Regions from separate parts of the Glycocaulis alkaliphilus genome, predicted to be linked through region 1. Evidence: predicted binding sites of a transcription regulator. Region 1 holds the regulator's gene; each other region holds the start of a gene.

What was found. Region 1 encodes LexA, which represses DNA repair genes until DNA is damaged. Its sites were predicted from a motif close to ATGTTCCNCTTGTGTTCC; they were not measured.
Region 2: X907_RS09555 (VOC family protein) is a predicted target of LexA. The motif match lies at 3,056-3,073, and genes of this name have one in related genera.
Region 3: X907_RS00575 (YifB family Mg chelatase-like AAA ATPase) is a predicted target of LexA. The motif match lies at 2,117-2,134, and genes of this name have one in related genera.

Annotation. Positions count from the first base shown of each region.
Region 1 is NZ_CP018911.1:1,816,278-1,822,623, reverse strand. Features, by position in the region: gene gltA (citrate synthase) at 1-37, opposite strand, end outside; gene gltX (glutamate--tRNA ligase) at 70-1,518, opposite strand; gene X907_RS08670 (ComEC/Rec2 family competence protein) at 1,574-3,730, shown strand; gene lexA (transcriptional repressor LexA) at 3,758-4,429, opposite strand; gene trpC (indole-3-glycerol phosphate synthase TrpC) at 4,527-5,321, opposite strand; gene trpD (anthranilate phosphoribosyltransferase) at 5,334-6,346, opposite strand, start outside.
Region 2 is NZ_CP018911.1:2,014,128-2,020,473, forward strand. Features, by position in the region: gene X907_RS09540 (Rne/Rng family ribonuclease) at 1-259, shown strand, start outside; gene X907_RS09545 (M48 family metalloprotease) at 376-1,827, shown strand; gene X907_RS09550 (DsbA family protein) at 1,856-2,584, shown strand; gene X907_RS09555 (VOC family protein) at 2,600-3,019, opposite strand; gene X907_RS09560 (thiazole synthase) at 3,328-4,140, opposite strand; gene X907_RS09565 (hypothetical protein) at 4,223-4,753, opposite strand; gene X907_RS09570 (hypothetical protein) at 4,804-5,103, opposite strand; gene thiS (sulfur carrier protein ThiS) at 5,109-5,345, opposite strand; gene X907_RS09580 (type II 3-dehydroquinate dehydratase) at 5,484-5,945, shown strand; gene accB (acetyl-CoA carboxylase biotin carboxyl carrier protein) at 5,957-6,346, shown strand, end outside.
Region 3 is NZ_CP018911.1:113,428-119,773, forward strand. Features, by position in the region: gene X907_RS00570 (ATP-binding protein) at 1-416, opposite strand, end outside; gene X907_RS00575 (YifB family Mg chelatase-like AAA ATPase) at 453-2,018, opposite strand; gene X907_RS00580 (YraN family protein) at 2,183-2,572, opposite strand; gene X907_RS00585 (penicillin-binding protein activator) at 2,696-4,066, shown strand; gene hemW (radical SAM family heme chaperone HemW) at 4,086-5,231, opposite strand; gene rdgB (RdgB/HAM1 family non-canonical purine NTP pyrophosphatase) at 5,228-5,851, opposite strand; gene X907_RS00600 (DUF2975 domain-containing protein) at 6,262-6,346, shown strand, end outside.

The sequences.
Region 1 (6,346 bases):
GCTGGGCGGTGCCCGTTTTTTCGGTCTTGTTCTTCATCGGTCCAATCCCTTCACATAATTCAGGTCGGTTCAGGCCGGGCGGGTGTGGTCATCCAGCCTGGCAATCGCTTCTTCCCGGCCCAGCAATGCCAGAACCAGGCTCATATCGGGCGCCGGGGCGCCTCCGGTCAGTACGGCGCGTAAAGGCTGGCCGATCTTGCCAAAGCCTACGCCCTCATCTTGCGCAAAGGCCTTGAGCAACTCGCCCAGAGCTTCGCTGTCCCAGTCATTGTGTGCGGCGAGCACGGCGCGCAGGCGGGAGAGCAGCGCGAGTGCCTCGGGAGACAAATGCTTGCGCGCCGTATCGTCAATGGTGAACGGGCGCTCACGGAGCAGAAAATAGGCCTGCGTTTCCATTTCGGCGAGTGTTTTTGAACGCTCTTTCAGCATATCCATGGCAGGCGTTAACCGGGCGTTCGCCACCGCGCCGCTGACCAGCCCTTCCTCGCCTTCCAGCCGCTCCGTCAGCAGGGCCAGAAGCCGCGCATTGTCCGCCTGTCTGATGTGGTGATGGTTCACAAACGCCATCTTGTCGAAGTCCAGCCGGGCAGGGGCCTTGTTCAGGCCTGCCAGCGAAAAGGCAGCAATGAGTTCGGCGTCGTTGAACAGCTCCTGATCGCCATGGCTCCAACCAAGCCGCGCCAGATAATTGCGCAGGCCTTCGGGCAGATAGCCCATCTCGCGATAGGCCTCGGCCCCCAACGCGCCGTGGCGTTTGGAGAGCTTCTTGCCATCGGGCCCGTGGATAAGGGGGATATGGGCGAAGACCGGCCGGTCCCAGCCCAGCGCATCGTAAAGCTGGGCCTGGCGGCCGCCATTCACCAGATGATCGTCGCCGCGGATGATGTGGGTGACGCCCATATCATGGTCATCAACCACGACAGCGAGATTATAGGTCGGGTTTCCGTCGGCGCGCAGCAGGATGAGGTCGTCGAACTCCTTGGCCGCCCAGCGCACGTCGCCCTGAACCGCGTCATGCAGCGTCACATCGCTGTCGGGTGCGCGAAAGCGGACGGTAAACCGCATGTCACCGGGCGGTGTGCCGCCATCGCGCCAGGGTGAACGCAGCGCGCGGCCTTCAGCGAAGGCTTCCTCGCGCAGCTTTTCCACTTCCTCGGGTGTGCAATAGCAGCGGAATGCCTTTCCTTGCGCGACAAGCTCTTCAGCGATTTCGCGATGGCGGTCTGCGCGCGCATGCTGGGAAACGGCCTCGCCATCCCATTCCAGCCCCAGCCAGTTCATGCCGGCCAGAATCGCGTCTACAGCCTCGGTCGTGGAGCGTTCACGGTCGGTATCTTCGATGCGAAGCTTGAACTGGCCGCCTGCCTGGCGCGCAAAAAGATAGTTGAACAAGGCCGTGCGCGCCCCTCCAATATGGAGGAAGCCGGTGGGTGAAGGCGCGAAACGCGTGATGATGTCTGATCTGTTTTGCACGTGCGAGATGTTGCTGCGCTGCGAAGGGAGCGGGATGATTAGCATGTTAGCGCGGTAAAGAGATAGTCTCACCGCTGAAGTGACAACACAGGGTGGCTGCATGCGCCGCTACATCCAGGCGGTCTGGACATCAATCCAGCGGGGGCGCAGCCCGGTTTCGGGCGCCGAGCGCGCGGCACTGAGCCGTCTTTTGCAGCCTGTATTGCCATCAAGAGCTGTCCGGCCGTCCGATCTGATCTTGTGGGCGCCGCTGGCCGCGGGGCTGGGTGCGGCAGTCTATCTTTCGGTTCCGGCAGAGCCTGGCAGCGTGCTGATCCCGGTTTTCTGGCTTGCCGCTTTTGCCTGCGTTCTGGCCGTCCCGCTTTTCACCGCCAAGCCGTCCCTGATGGCAGCGATCGTGCTGAGCGCCTGTGCGCTGGCCGGGCATGCCCATGTTCAGGGCAGGACGCTCTCGCTTGCGCCGCCCGTGATCGAGGTCAGTGACCGAGCCCGCACGGTTACAGGCTGGGTGGAGCGCATCGAACGCAGAGGCCGGTCGGGGCGCGTGCTGCTGCGCGTACAGACGCTGGAGCGCGCCGATGTGGCGCCGTTCCGGGTGCGCTTGCGGATCAACACCGAAACCCTGACCCCCGGCGACGGCATACGTATCAATGCTGTCCTGTCCCATCCGCGTGGGCCTGCGGCGGCGGGTGGCTATGACGGTGCGCGGGCGGCCTGGTATCAGCGGGTGGCGCTTGCCGGCTTTTCCATCTCACAGCCTCAGCCGGAAGAGATTGCCGGCGATGAGAGCGAGCGGGCATTTCTGGGATGGCGCTGGCGGCTGGCGCAGCGCATTTCCGATGCTGCCGGGCCGAACTCCGGACCGGTCATTGCCGCGCTGCTGACCGGGGAGCGCTCAGGCGTTACCGAGGCCCATGCGGAGGCGCTCAGGCTATCCGGGCTTGGCCATTTGCTGGCCATATCGGGGATGCATATGGCATTGCTGGCGGGCGGTATCTATTTCGCGGCGCGCTGGCTCATCGCCTCGATTGAGCCCTTCGCCCGCGCGCATGACCCGCGAAAGCCTGCCGCGCTGATCGCACTGCTCGCCGCCCTTGGCTATCTGCTGCTGTCTGGCGGGGCGATCTCCACCCAGCGTGCCTTCGTCATGGCTGCGGTCATGTTCACGGCGATATTGATAGGGCGAAGAGCGGTGTCGTTTCAGTCGCTTGCTCTGGCCGCACTCATCATCATCGCATTCAGCCCGCAAAGCGTGATCGAGCCGGGTTTCCAGATGAGCTTCGCCGCCACCGCCGCGCTGATCGCCGTCTATGAAGCCTGGCAGAGATGGCGGATGACACGCGATATGGCCGACTATGGCTGGTTTGCGCGGGTACAGGCCGCGTTTACAGGCCTTGCCGTTACCAGCCTGGTGGCGGGCAGCGCGACCGGGCTTTTTGCCGCCTTCCACTTCCAGCGCATGGCAGCCTACGGGTTTGGCGCAAACCTTCTGGCCATGCCGGTCTTCAGCTTCTGGGTCATGCCGGCGGGTGTCGTGGGGCTATTGCTGGCTCCCTTCGGGCTGGAAGGGCTGCCGCTCCTGGTGAGCGCGGCGGGCATGGACATCGTTCTTGCCATCGCCACGTGGACATCCTCGCTGCCCGGCGCGGCCATGCCGGCGCTGGCACCGGGCGGGATCGTGCTTGGCCTTTATGCGACCGGGTTTGCCCTGGCGACGCTGGGGCGCGGGCTGGTGCGAGTGGCGGGTGTCCCTTTTGCTGCCGGGGCGCTTGGCCTGTGGGCACTGCAATCGCCGCCCGACATGATGATCACCTCGTCGGGCGTACTCGTTTCGCGCAGCCTTTCAGCTGAGTCCGGTGAACCTGGAGACTGGCAGGTCAGCGACCGCCGCCGGGGCCGGTTCGAGACAGGCGTTCTCCTGCAGCGCGCAGGAACAGGGCTAAGCGCCGCGCCGCGCGGGGATTACGCGTGCGATCCGCTGGGCTGCCTTGTCGTCACGGCCGAGGGGCTGCGCGTAGCGGTCAGCGAGCATCCCGCCTCGCTGGAGGAAGACTGCGTACGCGCAGACCTGGTGGTCGCGCGCGGCACGGTAAGCGCCTGGCAGAAGCGCCGCTGCGCGGTGCCTGTTCTCGATGATGCGGCGCGGGCAGAGCTGGGCAGTGCCGAGTTCTGGGTCAGAGATGGCCGCATAATCCGCCTGCGCGGCGCCAATGATGGCAGTGCGGCCCGTGTCTGGGGGCGGGAGCGGGGCAGCTGACTGTCCGCCGCCGCCCGGACTCCCGGATCAGTGATAGCGGCGGATCAGCCCCACCAGACGACCCTGAACCTGCACCCGGTCGGGCCCGAAAATACGGGTCTCATAGGCCGGGTTGGCCGCTTCAAGAGCAATCGACCCGCCCTTGCGGCGGATGCGCTTGAGCGTGGCTTCCTCATTATCCACCAGCGCAACGACAATCTCGCCATTATTGGCCGTGTCTCCGCGCCGGATAATGACGTAATCGCCATCCAGAATACCGGCCTCGATCATGGAATCGCCCTCGACCTCGAGCGCGAAATGTTCACCCGACGAGACCATTTGGGACGGCACGCCGAAACGCTCGGTTTCGTGCTGGATGGCTTCGATGGGCACACCAGCCGCGATCTTGCCCAGAAGCGGCACATCCACCGAATCCGTCTCGACTTCACGGCGGGCAAAATTGCCGCTGACGACATTATCTGCGGCGCTTGCGCGCGGTGCGGAGGCATCCGGGAGCTTGAGCACTTCGAGCGCCCGGGCCCGGTGGGCCAGACGCCGAATGAAGCCACGCTCCTCCAGCGCGCTGACGAGGCGGTGAACACCGGACTTTGAAGCCAGCTGAAGCGCTTCCTTCATCTCGTCAAAGGACGGGGAAACGCCGTCTTCAGAGAGGCGCTTGTGAATGAAGAGCAGAAGCTCGTGTTGTTTGCGGGTCAGCATGAGGGGTCTGATCTCCAGGCGCAGCGGGAACAAAGCCAGAAAGGCCATGTTTTGTTCTATGCCTGTTCCGGCGGCTGGTCAAGCGGAATACGGGGTCTCACGCGAACTTCATCAGGTCTTTCACCGCTGACGTTACATCATTCTGGCGCATGAGGCTTTCGCCGACCAGAAGCGCTTTGGCGCCGGACTTACGCACCCGCTCAGCGTCATCGAAGGAGAAAATGCCGCTCTCGGCGACGAGAAAGCGGTCCTCGGGGACATGCGCGCTGAGCGCCTCGAACGTATCGAGCGTCACATCGAAGGTGCGCAGATTGCGGTTATTGATACCAATGAGCGGCGAGGGCAGGGCGAGGGCCCGGTCCAGCTCCGCCCGGTCATGCACCTCGATAAGGGCATCCATGTCCCAGCGTGCAGCCTCGGCCACCAGATCGGCGGCCAGCGTGTCGTCCACGGCTGCCATGATGACCAGAATGCAGTCTGCGCCCAGAGCGCGGGCCTCTACGACCTGCCAGGGGTCATAGAGGAAGTCCTTGCGCAATACGGGCAGGGAGACGGCGGCGCGCGCCTCGACAAGATGGCTGTCGGCTCCTTCAAAGCTTTCCGTGTCAGTGAGGATGGAGAGGCAGGCTGCGCCCCCGTCCTCATAGGCGCGGGCGAGCGCGGGAGGGTCAAAGTCGGCGCGGATCAGGCCTTTGGAGGGGCTTGCCTTCTTGATCTCCGCAATCAGCGCCAGTCCGTCGGCGGCTTGCCGGGTTTGCAGCTGCCTGAAAAAACCGCGCACAGGTGAGGCAGCGCGCGCCTTTGCGCAGATGTCGGCATAGCTGAGAGCTGCCTTGCGGCGCGCGGTCTCCGCGCGCTTGTAGATGCCAATACGCTCCAGCGTGTCGCTCATCGCGGGCGCTCCTCAGGTGTTTGTAATATGTACAAGCTTATTGAGCGTTCCGGCGGCCCGCCCGTCATCAATGGCGGCTGCTGCCAGCGCCACGCCGTCTTTCAGGCCATCAGCCTTGCCCGCAAGCACCAGTGCCGCGCTGGCATTGAACAGGACAATGTCGCGGTATGCGCCACGCTCGCCGTCCAGCAGGCGGTGCAGCGCGGCGGCATTCTCGGCCGGTTCCCCGCCCTTGAGATCATCAAGGCTCGCGCGGGGCAATCCGGCATCTTCAGGCGTGACGGTGAACTCGCGCACGCTGCCATCGGCCTCCAGGCTGGCGATATGGGTGGCGCCGGTTGTGGTGATCTCATCCAGACCGTCTTCGCCGTGGACGATCCACGCACGCTCGGCGCCCAGATCGCGCAAGGCCTCGGCCATGGGCACAAGCCAGCGCTGGTCGAACACACCCAGAAGCTGGCGGCGTGTGCCCGCAGGGTTTGATAGCGGACCCAGCAGGTTGAACACGGTGCGCACCCCCAGCGTCTTGCGGGCAGGGGCCACGTGGCGCACGGCGCCGTGATGGGCCTGGGCGAACAGGAAGGCGACACCGGCCTCGTCCAGCGCCCGTTCGATCTGTTCAGGCGTTGCCATCAGGTTCACACCCGATGAATCGAGCACTTCGGCAGAGCCGGATTTCGACGAGGCAGCCTTGTTGCCGTGCTTGGCAACCACGGCGCCCGCAGCAGCAGCCACCAGCGCGGCGGCGGTGGAGATGTTCCATGTGCCCCGGGCGTCGCCGCCGGTTCCGCATGTATCAATGGCATTGGCGGGAGCTTTCACCGTGTTCATCCGCGCGCGCATGGCGCGCGCTCCGGTGGCCAGCACGCCCGGATCCTCGCCAATCGCGGCCAGTCCAATAAGAAAGCCGCCAATCTCGGCCAGATCCGCTTCGCCATCCATCAGCGCATCAAAAGCCGCCTCCAGCGCCTCTGGCGCAGGCAGTTTCCCGCCTGCAAGGGCGGAGATGGCCGGGCGCATCTGGC
Region 2 (6,346 bases), 200 kb from region 1:
CAAGGCACCTGCGCGAAAGGCGGCCAAGGCTGAAGAGAGTGCCGTAGAGGACACGGCCGAGCCGGCAGCGAAGGCACCGGAAGACAAACCGGCCAGACCGGCCCGCAAACCGCGCGCCAAGAAGGCTGAATCCGCGCCGGAGGCACCGGCCGCCGGGGACGCGGCGCCTGCCGAAGAGTCACAGACCGGCGACAGCACCGGGCCAAAGCGGTCTGGCTGGTGGCAGCGCTCCGGCAAGCTGTTCGGACTGGGTTCCTGATACGGGAAATATGCAGCCCGCCGGTGCCATGCACTGACGGGCTGCATATCTGCCATGAAAAGGCTATGGTTCAGCGCGAAGCAGGGGGTGGAAACAGGATCGGAGGTCATCTCTCCATGACGATTATTGCCCGCCTGAAGAAATGCTGCACCACGGCCACCGCCTTCGCTGCCAGCGCAGCCATGGTCGTGTTCCCGTCCACGCCCGCCCAGGCCCAGAGCATAAGCCTGATCCGCGATACCGAGATCGAGGCGGTCATGCGCGGCTATACCGATCCGCTGCTGGACGCGGCAGGCCTCGAGCGCGACTCGGTCGGCTTCTACCTGGTCGGCAATAATGAGTTCAACGCCTTCGTTACGCGCGGGCAGAACATCTTCATGCATACCGGGGCCATCGTCACTGCCGAAACCCCCGGCGAAATCAAAGCCGTTATCGCCCACGAGATCGGCCATATCGAAGGCGCACACCTTGTGCGTTTTAGTGATGGTTCACGCGGTGCCATGGCGACGATGATTGCCACGCTGGGTCTGGGTATCGTCGCGGCCATGGCCGGTGCAGGCGCCGGCGGCGCGGCCATCATTGCCTCCGCGCCGCAGTTCGCCACACTGGACATGCTGCGCTACACCCGCACGCAGGAAGCGGCTGCCGACCAGGCCGCCATCACCTTTCTGGACCGTACAGGCCAGTCATCTCGCGGGCTGGTCAGCACTTTCGAGCGCTTCCGCTATCAGGAAGTAATGAGCGAAGCCCGGCGCTATGAGTATTTCCGCTCGCATCCCCTGTCCTCCCAGCGCATCGACGCCATGCGGCGCCGGGTAGAGGCATCGCCCTATGCCGATGTCGTGGACAGCCCGGAGGAGATCGCCGAGCTCCGCCGCATACAGGCCAAGATCATCGGCTTTACCGTCGCACCGGCCCAGGTTTTCCATCGCTACCCGGAGAGCAATACCAGCGTTGAGGCGGTATACGCCCGATCAGTAGCCTATTTCCGGCAGGGGCGCCTGGAACTGGCGCGCGAGCGGCTGGCACAGCTGATCGAGATGGAGCCGGAAAACCCGTTCTTTCATGAGCTGGAAGGCCAGATGCTGTATGAAAGCGGGCGCATAGCCGATTCCGTGGCGCCGCATCGCCGGTCAGTGGAGCTCATGCCCGACGCTCCGCTATTGCGGGTAAACCTTGCCGCCTCCCTGATAGGCACCAATGAAGCGGATGCGCTTGATGAGGCCGTTTCGCACTTGCGTTTCGCACTGGCGCGCGAGCAGGAAAACGGCTGGGCCTGGTTCCAGCTGGCGCTGGCGCACGAAGCGCGCGGCGAGACGGCACTGGCCCAGCTGGCAACAGCAGAGCGCTACTTCGCCGTTGGCAACAATATGCAGGCCTTTGTATTCGCCAGCCGTGCCCGTGACGAACTGGAGGGCGGCACACCGGCCTGGGTACGCGCCAGCGAGCTGATTGCGGTTGCCGAACCTACACCGCAGGAAATCCGCGAGTGGAACCGGGCTCAGCAAGAGCGCCGTCAGTTCGTACCCGTCAGCCGCGACCACGGCACCGGCCTCAGCTTCAACTAATCTTCATCCGCTTTACGAAAGTGACCTTATGCGCCTCCTGATCGCGTTTGCCGCCTGCTTTGCCCTTGCCGCCTGCTCTGCCAGCAGCGAGGAGACGCGCGCCGATGACGATTTCGATCAGCGCGTGCATCGCTATATCGTCGAGAACCCGGAAGTGATCGAGGAAGCGCTGGTCGCCCTGCAGCAAAGGGCACGCGCACGCGAACAGGCGCAGCTGGCCGCCGGGGCGCAGCAATACCGCGACGCCCTCTTTGCCGACGCACGCGACCCGGCCGTGGGGCCTGAAAATGCCGATCTGACCATTGTCGAGTTTTTCGACTATCGCTGCCCCTATTGCGTACAGGTCAATGACTGGCTGACCGGCGTGATGGAGCGCCATGAGGGACGTGTGCGGGTCGTGTTCAAGGAGCTGCCCCTGCTGGGCGCAGCATCAGAGGAGGCCGCCCGGGCCGCCCTCGCCGTCTGGGCTCTGTCACCGGAAATCTATGGCGATTTTCACGATGCGCTGATGCAGGCCGGCCAGCCGATGAACGCTGAACGCATCGACCATATCGCCGCCGAACACGGCATCGAACCGGACGCGCTGCGCGAGGCTATGGCCGCGCCGGAAATCGAGGAACATCTCGATAGCGTGTATCAGCTGGCACGCTCGATCGGCGTGAGCGGTACGCCCTTCTTCGTTATCGGGGATGAGATCATTCCCGGCGCCGATATTGGCCGTCTCAACCGGATCGTGGCAGCCGCGCTGGAAGACTAGCGAGAGAACGCGCCGTCAAGAACCCATATTGATCCGCCCTTCGGCGTCTATCGCCCAGTAGGGATTGAAGGCGACTTCCCAGGCATGGCCGTCCGGGTCGGCGAAATAGCCCGAATACCCGCCCCAATCGGCCTTGTGCGCGGCTTTGAGCAGGCTGCCGCCGCTGGCCACGGCGTGGTCGATGATCGCATCCACCTCGGCCTCGGTGCGGGTGTTGTGGGCGAGTGCAATATGGCCATGCCCTGCATTCTCGCGCGCCATGTCGGCATCAAGGTCGTGCTTGCCAAACAGCGCCAGCACCAGCCCGCCCATGGGCAGGAAGACGACCTGCTCATTCTCGAACGCAGCCCTGAACCCCATCGCCTCATAGAAGGCTTTCGAGCGGGCAAGGTCCGCCACGCCTAGCGTGACGAGGGAGAGGCGCGCTTCCATCATGGGCGGGGTTCCTTGTTCCAAGCCGCAGAAACAATCGGAACATTATGGGAGCATATCAAGGGTGTTGGGAGCCCTGTCATCCGCCGGTCGGGCGTTAGCGAAATCCAGAACCCATTTCGGCAGGGAGTGTCCTCCCCCGTTCACGGGGGAGGTGTCTGGCTTGCCAGATGGAGGGGGGAGCTTTTGGGGATGTCCCCCCCCTCGGTCCTTCGGACCACTCCCCCCGCAGGCGGGGGGAGACACCGGGAGTGGCCCGGGTTCCCGCCTGCGCGGGAATGACGAATAAATGGACGGATATATGGGAACGCCTAAATCAGCCCGGCCAGCGGGCTGGACGGGTCGGCATAGCGCTTCTTGGGCATGCGCCCGGCGAGATAGGATTCGCGGCCCGCAATGACGGCGTGCTTCATCGCGCTGGCCATCCGCACCGGGTCTTTGGCTTCGGCGATGGCGGTGTTCATCAGCACGCCATCGCAGCCCAGCTCCATCGCGATAGTGGCGTCAGAGGCCGTGCCGACGCCCGCATCGACAATCACCGGCACCTTCGCCGCTTCGATGATGAGGCGGATATTGACCGGGTTCTGAATGCCGAGCCCTGAGCCGATGGGCGCGCCCAGCGGCATGATCGCGCACGCGCCAGCGTCTTCCAGCTTGCGGGCATAGACGGGATCGTCAGAGCAATAGACCATCACGTCGAAGCCGTCGGCGATCAGCATCTTCGTGGCGCGCAGCGTCTCCTCCATCTCCGGATAGAGATGCTTGGGGTCTGACAGCACTTCCAGCTTCACAAGGTTCCAGCCGCCCGCCTCACGCGCAAGACGCAGCGTGCGCACGGCGTCCTCGCCGGTAAAGCACCCGGCCGTGTTGGGCAGGAAGGTGACCTTTTTCGGGTCGATATGATCGACCAGCATGGGCTGGCTCGGATCGGATAAATTCACCCGGCGCAGCGCGACCGTGATGATCTCCGCGCCGGAGGCTGCAAGCGCTTCGGCATTCTGCGCATAACTCTTGTACTTGCCTGTGCCGATGATGAGGCGGGAGTTGAACGTCCGCCCGGCAACGGTGAAGGGACGGTCTTCAGGCAGGGTGGAGGCGGTGTCGGGGGAGGTTTTCTCGGTCATGGCCGCTTATCTAGCGCGCGATTGACCGCCCGTCACGCCCCGGATGAGCCGGGAGGATGCCCGCAGAAAAAAGAACTGAGCGTCAGACGATTTTCCGCTCCCGCGCTTCCCGTGAGAGCAGGAACAGCCCGATCAAAGAAAAGGCTATCCAGAAGAAGATCATCACGCCGTCCAGCGCTTCCTGCTTGTCCGGTCTGGACCGAATGACGGCTCGCGAAGCCAGAACCATCATCACGAGACAGCTGACTGAGGCGATCACCACGCTCGACAAAACCAGCGCAAACTGGCCCGGCAGAAGTCCGTCTATGCCAACAGACCAGACTAGGCCGCCGGTCAGCAGAAATATCCCGGTAGTGGCGATGAACAGGACCGGCAGGCTACGGCCCGCGCTTGAGAACACGTAGACAATGGATGTGTTGATGAAGGCTATCAGCATAAGAATCGCCGCGCTCACCAGAAAGTAAGCTCCACCATCAACAATTTCGGCCACTACGGAGACCAGAACTACTAGCGCTATTGCTGATGCAAGGAAGCGGGCCGGATACCGGATGGGTGCGCAAAGCAGGATGTCTCCGATATTATGCCGGCCATTCTGCTGAGTAGAACCAGACATTATTCCCTCACCCTCCCCCTGCGAACTGGACGATTTCCAGCCGGTCACGGCTATGCGCCTAGCGCATCCGCCCAGAGCTCAAATAGGCGGCGCGCGCCAGCAGCCTTGAATACATGGTCGGCACCACTTCGGTGAATCAGGCCCTTAAGGTCTGAAGGGCTGGCCTCGTTCAAAAGCTTGCGAAGCAGTGGCTTCAGACTCTCGCGCTCATCGGCGCCAAGCAAACCGGCTGGCATGCCCGCGATTGCGGCTTCGACACCTCCGGCTTGTTCAGCCTCGAGCAGAAAGTCCTGATGAAAGCCCGCCATCAGCTTTCGCAGGGCGGGCGGCGGCTCGCGCAGCACTTTCAAACTTATCACCCTCCCCCTACGAACTGGACGATTTCCAGCCGGTCGCCATCGGCAATCGCAATATCGCCATAGGCCGAGCGCGGCGCGATCTCCAGATTGCGCTCCACGGCCACTTTGCGCGGGTCCAGCCCCAGATGGGTCAGCATGGCCGACAGCGACAGGCCGGCGGGCAGGTCGCGCGCCTCGCCATTCAGCGTCACGCGAATGGCGGTGTCAGTGGCGGCGCTGGCGGTCTTCATCATGGCGTCCCGTTTCCTTTAAAATGCCGGTAGTCCTTGTTTATACGGCGCGAGGCGTCGTAGAAACGACATATGGCGCTGCGGTCCGGGTTTTGCACCGCCTGGGCGCATCAGACAGACCAGCCGGGGGACAGTGTACAGGTGGCCAGGCCGCTTTTCATCCTGAACGGACCCAATCTCAACCTGCTCGGCACGCGCGAGCCGGAGATTTACGGCTCTGCGACGCTGTCCGACATCGAGGCGGCGTGCGCCGAGCATGCCAGCATGCTGGGCCTGACCATCGATTTCCGCCAGACCAACCATGAAGGCGTGCTGATTGACCATGTACAGGACGCCGGACGCGCCGCGTCCGCCCTCATCATCAACCCGGCCGGTTATGGCCATACGTCGGTTGCACTGCACGACGCCTTGAAGGCGATTGCCATTCCGGCCATAGAGATACATCTGTCCCAACCGGCTGCGCGCGAGGCGTTCCGCCATCACTCCTATGTTTCCAGCGCCGTTTCCGGCACAATCAGCGGGTTCGGCGCCCGCAGCTACATCCTTGGCATAGAGGCCGCCCACGCGCTGATCGCTGCGTCCGGCCCGAAGACAAAAGCATAAAGGTTCTCCACATGGCTTCCACGCCCTCCAAACCCGGTATCGACCCGAAACTCATCCGTCAGCTCGCGGACATCCTCAATGATACCGACCTGACCGAGATCGAGGTCGCGCAAGGAGAGCTGCATATCCGCGTGGCGCGCGAAGTGCCTGCGCCGGTCTACACGCAGGCCGCGCCGATGGCGGCGGCCCCGGTGGCCGCTCCCGCTGCGCCGCCCGCATCCGTGGCAGCTGCGCCCTCTGCCGATCCGGCTCCCGCTGCGGCGAAGGCCGCGAACGCCGTCAACTCGCCCATGGTCGGCACGGTCTATCTGCGCCCCAACCCGGACGCCGATAATTTCGTCAAACCCGGCCAGAGCGTGAAGGAAGGCGACACCATCCTCCTCATCGAGGCGATGAAGACT
Region 3 (6,346 bases), 1.3 Mb from region 1:
AACACACCCTTGCCCCGCGCGGCTTCGCTCTCGCGCTGCACGAGGCTGCGCTGTTCGGTGACATCGCGCCCCACGGTAATGATGGAGCCGTCCGGGGTCAGGGTTTCTGACCACTCGATCCAGACCGGCCCGGCATGCGTGCGCATGGCTACATCATAGCGCCTCTGCACTGTGCTCTCGCCAAAGGCCGGCGCGACGGCGAACCAGCGCCCGGTCCAGTCTTCGCGCTCGCCGCCAAAGGCTCTCAGGAAGGCGCCGTTCACATCACTCAGGCGCCCGTCGCGGTCGCGTACGAGCACCAGCTCGCCCATTGCGTCGAAAATGCTGCGCAGCGGCATCTGGGCGGCCCCGTCGTCCGCCGTCTCGTCAGCGGCGGCTGGCTCAAGCGGTGTCCCGGCAGAAAGGGGAAGAGGCATGGCGTGGGTCATGATGGGACGCTAGTCCGGGTCAGGTTAACGAAGCGTCGAGTGCCGGAGCGATTTTTCGCCTCCCTCTGCCGCCGTTGGCCAGACCGGCGGAGTGCTGGATGATCGGGTATTGCGTCTTGCGCTCAGGGCCTCCGCGATATGGATGCGCCGCACCCCGTCCACGCCGTCCAGATCGGCAATCGTGCGGGCGGTACGCAGGACACGGTGATAGCTGCGCGCGGTCAGGCCCATGGCCTCCGCGGCGCGGGACAATAGCTCTCGCCCGGCAGCGTCAGGTTCGGCAATCCGGTCGAGCGCCTCGCCGGACAGCCGCGCATTGAGCCCTCCGCGTTCTTCCTGCAGGCCGCGGGCGCGTGCCACGCGCGCTGCAATCTCGGCGGTGCCCTCCTGCGCGGGCGGCAGGGCAAGGTCTGCGGGCGTAACCGGCGGCACCTCTATCTGCAGGTCGATGCGGTCCATCATCGGACCGGAAATGCGTGCCTGATAGCTTTCCGCGCAATTCTTGCCGCGCGCGCAGGCGCGCCCGTCTGCGCCGGCCCAGCCGCAGCGGCAGGGATTCATTGCCGCAACCAGCTGAAACCGCGCCGGAAACGTGATCCGCGCATTGGCGCGGGCCACCGCAATTTCGCCGGTCTCCAACGGCTGGCGCAGGGAGTCGAGCACTTGCGGGTGGAACTCTGGCAGCTCATCGAGAAACAGCACGCCATTATGGGCCAGCGAGGCCTCACCGGGCCGCACCCGCGTGCCCCCGCCTACCATTGCCGCCATGGACGCGGAGTGATGGGGCGCACGGAAGGGCCGTGTGCGGCTGAGCTCTCCGCGCTGCAACAGTCCGGCGACCGACTGCACGGTGGAGATTTCCAGCAATTCCCTTGCCGAGAGCGGGGGCAGCAGGCCGGGCGCCCGCTCTGCCAGCATGGACTTGCCGGAACCCGGCGGGCCGATAAACAGAATATTGTGGCCACCAGCCATGGCGATCTCGAGCGCGCGCTTGGCGGTTTCCTGACCGCGCACATCACGCATGTCCCGGAAGCGCGGCCCCTCGACCAGATCACCCGGCTGCGGCCGCACCAGCGCCTGCCCGCCCTTGAAATGATTGATCAGCTGGATGAGCGATGCCGGGGCCAGGATGGCGAGATCCCCGCCCGCCCAGGCCGCTTCCGGCCCGCTATCCTTCGCACAGATAAAGCCTGTTTCCTGCTCCACGGCGAGCATGGCCGCTGGCAGGGCGCCCGGCGCTGGCGAGATCGAACCGTCAAGGCCGAGCTCCCCCATGGCCAGATACTCCGAGCCTGCCTCCGGCGGCAGGACGCCCATGGCGATCAGAATGCCAATGGCGATGGGCAGGTCGAAATGGGCGCCTTCCTTGGGCCGGTCCGCCGGGGCCAGATTGACAATCAGGCGCTGGCCGGGGAGGGAGAGACCAATCGCCGCAAACGCCGCACGTACCCGCTCACGGCTCTCCGCAACGGCTTTGTCGGCCAGCCCGACCACGGTGAAAGCCGGTGTGCCGCCTGCAATCTGCACCTGAACATCAACCAGGCGTGCGTCAGCGCCTTCAAAGGAGGCGGAATGGGTATAAGCGCTCATCATCACCTCCAGAAAATGCGTTCACTGAACAAACTAAATTTCGTCCACGCGCCTTTACCTTTTATCCACAGGAGCCATGAACAGACCTGTATAAAACCAGAACAAGAAAAGAACAAAAATGCCGCGAACGTCAAGACGTCACATTAACTTTTTGCCAAACCCTTCTAAATTAGCTCGTTTTCCGCCCCGGAATCCGCGCTGAGCACGCCGGAAAGGCGTAAAGGCCAGCGTCCGGGCGACACGCATATCAGGTCAAAACGGGTGGCCATCCGGTGCAGCGATGTCCGGCGCGCGCGCCACAGCGCCGCTGCGCGCATCAGCCGGGCCTGCTGGCGAGGATGGAAGGCTTCGCGGGCGGCCGGTTCACTGGCGCGCCACTTCACCTCGATGAACGCCAGCACGCGCCCCTTGCGCGCTATGATGTCGATCTCGCCAAGCGGGGTTTTCACGCGCCGTCCGACGATCCGCCAGCCTGTCAGGATCAGCATGGCCACGGCCAGCCACTCCCCGCGCCGTCCGCGCCGCTCTGCCCGTTGACGTGCGCGTGTCTTCATGGGGCGCGCCCGCCCGCCGGAATAGTCAGGTCCGCAGTTGCCCCTGACCGATCACGCCGGTAGCTTTGGCGCGGAGCGCATCGGGGCGCAGTGCCGGTCGCGGCGGTGATAAGGACAGGATTCATGACGCAAGCAGTGTTGCCCACCTGTGCGCTGGCGCCAATAGCCCGGCTTTCGCGCGTTGCGTTTATGGTAGCGGGTGCGGCCCTGCTCCTGTCGGCTTGCGGCGCGACCACGGGCACACCGGGACCGTCGGTCCAGCAGGGCACGGCATCGCCTGTCGTCGGCGCACCGCCCGAGCCGGCTGTGCTGGGTGTGGAGATGAGCCCGGAGCGGCTCGCCTTCACCCCGCCCCATCTGGAAGGCACTGATCTGGTGCGGGTGGGGGTGTTGCTGCCCTTCTCCGGGTCGGCGGGCGCTCTGCGCTCGGAAGCGGGGCATTTGCTGCGCGGGGCGGAACTGGCCCTCTTTGAGCGCGGCATCGGGAACGTGGTCCTGCTGCCCAAGGACACCGAAGGCACGGCGCGCGGCGCCGAGGCCGCGGCCGAGGCAGCCATTGCGGATGGCGCCGATCTGATTATCGGCCCGCTTCTGGCCGCTGAAGTGCGCGCCGTATCCGGGCCTGCCCGCCGGGCCAATGTGCCGGTGATGTCGTTCTCCACCGATACCAGTGTCGCCGGGGGCGGAGTATACCTGCTCAGCTTCCCGCCCGAGGAAGAAGTGCGCCGCGTGGTCTCCTACACGGCCTCGCTTGGCGCCAGCCGGTTTGCGATTGTCGCTCCGGCCACGCCTTACGGCCAGCTGGTCAGCGAGGCCTATCGCCGGGCCGCATCCGATATGGGCGGGACGGTGACGGCCGAGGAGGTCTATTCGGGCGGCGTGGAGTCCATGAGCCAGGCTGCACGGCGCCTCGCCCGGGCCGGCATTGGCCGGCTGGAGGTGGGCCGGGCCCTCGCCATGACGGGCGAGGACTGGCGTCCCACCGATAGCGGCGCCTTCCAGGTAGTCATGCTCCCGGCGGGCGGCGATGATTTGCGCATGCTCGCGCCATCCATGCTGTTTGCCGACATTGACCCCCTGCTGGTGAAGTTTGTCGGCACCGGCCTGTGGCGTAATCCCGATACGGCGCGCGAGCCCGCACTGGCCAATGGCTGGTTTGCCGGTCCGGACGCCGAGATGCGCGCGCGGTTTGAGTCCGCCTATGAGAATGCGTTTGGCGAGGCCCCGTCGCGGCTGGCCGGCCTTGGCTATGATGCCGCATCCCTTGCCGCCCTGATGGCGGCCAATATGGGCCGTATCGACCGCTCGGTCATTGAAGATCCAAACGGCTTCCTGGGCGTGGACGGCCTGTTCCGCATGCGCGCAGATGGCACGGTTGAACGCGGGCTCGCCCTCTACACTATCCGCAATGGGCGTTTTGAGGTGCTTGACCCGGCTCCGGAACGCTTTGGCTCTGATGGCCTCGTTGTCGATGTGGAGCCGGGCGAATCCTGATCAGGCGCCTGGCTCCTGTTCAGGGCGCCAGCAGGTTGGCCACCCGGTCGGCATAGAGCCGCCCCTGCGTCGTCAGGCGCACGCCTGACGCGTCCATGGCAATAAGCCCGTCAGCCAGCAGGGATGCGGCGGCCTCCTCATCGACATCGTGCCCGGTCAGGGACTTCAGGCGCGTCCGGTCCAGACCTTCCGCGATACGCAGCCCCATCAGCACGCGCTCCTGCGCCTCTTCCAGCGCGCTTAAATGCTCAAGTTCAGAGAGGGGCTGCTGGCTGGCGGCGATATAGTCTGCAGGGCGCATCGGCGCGGCATGGACAATGCGCCCCCCTCCCGCGTGTGAGCCGATGCGGCCATGCGCGCCGGGGCCGATGCCGATCCAGTCCCCGCCTGTCCAGTAAAGCCGGTTATGGCGCGAGCGGTGGGCGTCCGCGCGCGCATGATTGGAAATCTCGTACGCCTCCAGCCCCGCGGCGCGGGTAAGATCCTGCGTCGCCGTGAACATGTCAGCGGCGAGATCTTCAGGCGGCGGCACCAGCGTGCCGCGCTTTACCTGGCGCGCGAAGGCGGTGCCGTCCTCGATCGTCAGCTGATAGGCCGAGAGATGATCAATCCCCAGCGCCAGCACTGTGGACAGCTCGCCCTTCCAACCGTCAAGGCTCTGGTCCTCGCGCGCATAGATGAGATCGGCCGAGACGCGCGCCACCAGAGAACGGGCTATTTCCAGCGCCTCCAGCCCGGCGCGGGCATCATGATCGCGCCCCAGACGCGCCAGGGCGGCATCGTCCAGCGATTGCATGCCAACCGATAGCCGGTTGATCCCGGCGCTAACAATATCGGCCAGGCATGAGCGCTCGGCCGGATTGGCCTCCAGTCCGAGCTCTGCCTCCGGCGCCAGCCCCCACAAGGTTTCGGCCGTTTCCAGTATGCGGGCAATGTCGCGCGCCTCCATCAGGGAGGGCGTGCCGCCGCCAAAATGTATGCTGGCGAGCGTGCGCGGCCCGGTCACCGCGCGCCAGCGGGCCATGTCGGCGATCAGCGCATCGACGAGGGCCGCGCTATCGGCGCCTTTGGCCTTGTAGACATTGAAATCGCAATACGGGCAGATCCGCACGCAATAGGGCCAGTGAATATAAAGCCCAAGCGGAGCGGGCGCGTGGGTGCTCACGTGCCGAGCACCGCGTCTGTGAGCTTTCTGAAAGCGGCGGCGCGGTGGCTGAGGGCTTTTTTCTCCGCAGCGCCCATCTCGGCAAAGGTGCGGGTTTCGCCTCGGGCCACAAACACCGGATCATAGCCAAAGCCCTGATCCCCGCGCGGCGGCCAGACAAGATCACCCTTCACCTCGCCCTCGAAGACCAGCTCGGCCCCGTCCGGGTGGACCAGCGCCAGCACGCAGACAAAGCGCGCGGAGCGGTCCGTACTGCCAGAGGCGGCGAGTTTCGCCTCCACCGTCTCCATGGCGAGACGGAAATCCTTCTCCGGCCCGGCCCAGCGCGCGGAATATACGCCCGGCTCACCACCGAGCGCACTCACTTCCAGACCTGAATCATCGGCCAGCGCCACCGCTCCGGAGGCCTTTGCGGCGGTCCGCGCCTTCAAAAGCGCATTGCCCGAAAAAGTTTTTTCAGTCTCTTCCGGCTCCTCCAGGCCCATCTCGCCTGCCCCTTTGACGGTGATCGAGAAGGGCGCGACAAGATCGGCTATCTCCTTGATCTTGCCTGCATTATGGCTCGCCAGCACCCACAGCGGAGCGTCCCGGAACAGGCGGTTTTTGGTGACTACATCCATTTACGCATATCGCCTTTCGAAAAATTCATATCGTTTTTCGATATTTTTTTGTTGCAAAGCGATGAGTGCCTTGCTAGATGTGTTTTCGAGGCAAGCGGAACACCCCGCTGCCTCACGGCAGAAGCCCCGGCAAACAAAAGACCGGAGCAAAGGCCGAAGGTTGATCGATAACACTGGACCTCAAAGGAGACAAAGATGGTCAGGCTCGAAAACAACACCCGCAATTTTCCGTTTGCGGCTATCATGAATGTGGTTCTGGTCGCTGCGGTAGTAGCGGGCATGGCTGCGGCGCTGTCACCGATTGTCGCATAAGGCGGCGCCGTGAGGCAGCATGACGGCACCGGGTGCGTCTGACCTCTTCCCCCTTGGAGGCAGCATCGCGCCCGGTGTGACGTCGCAGAAGGGCAGGGATGCGTGCGCTAAGTCCGGGATTTCTGACATCCCTTCTGAAAATTTTCCTCGACGTGGCGATTATCGTGCTCTGGGGCCTTCTGG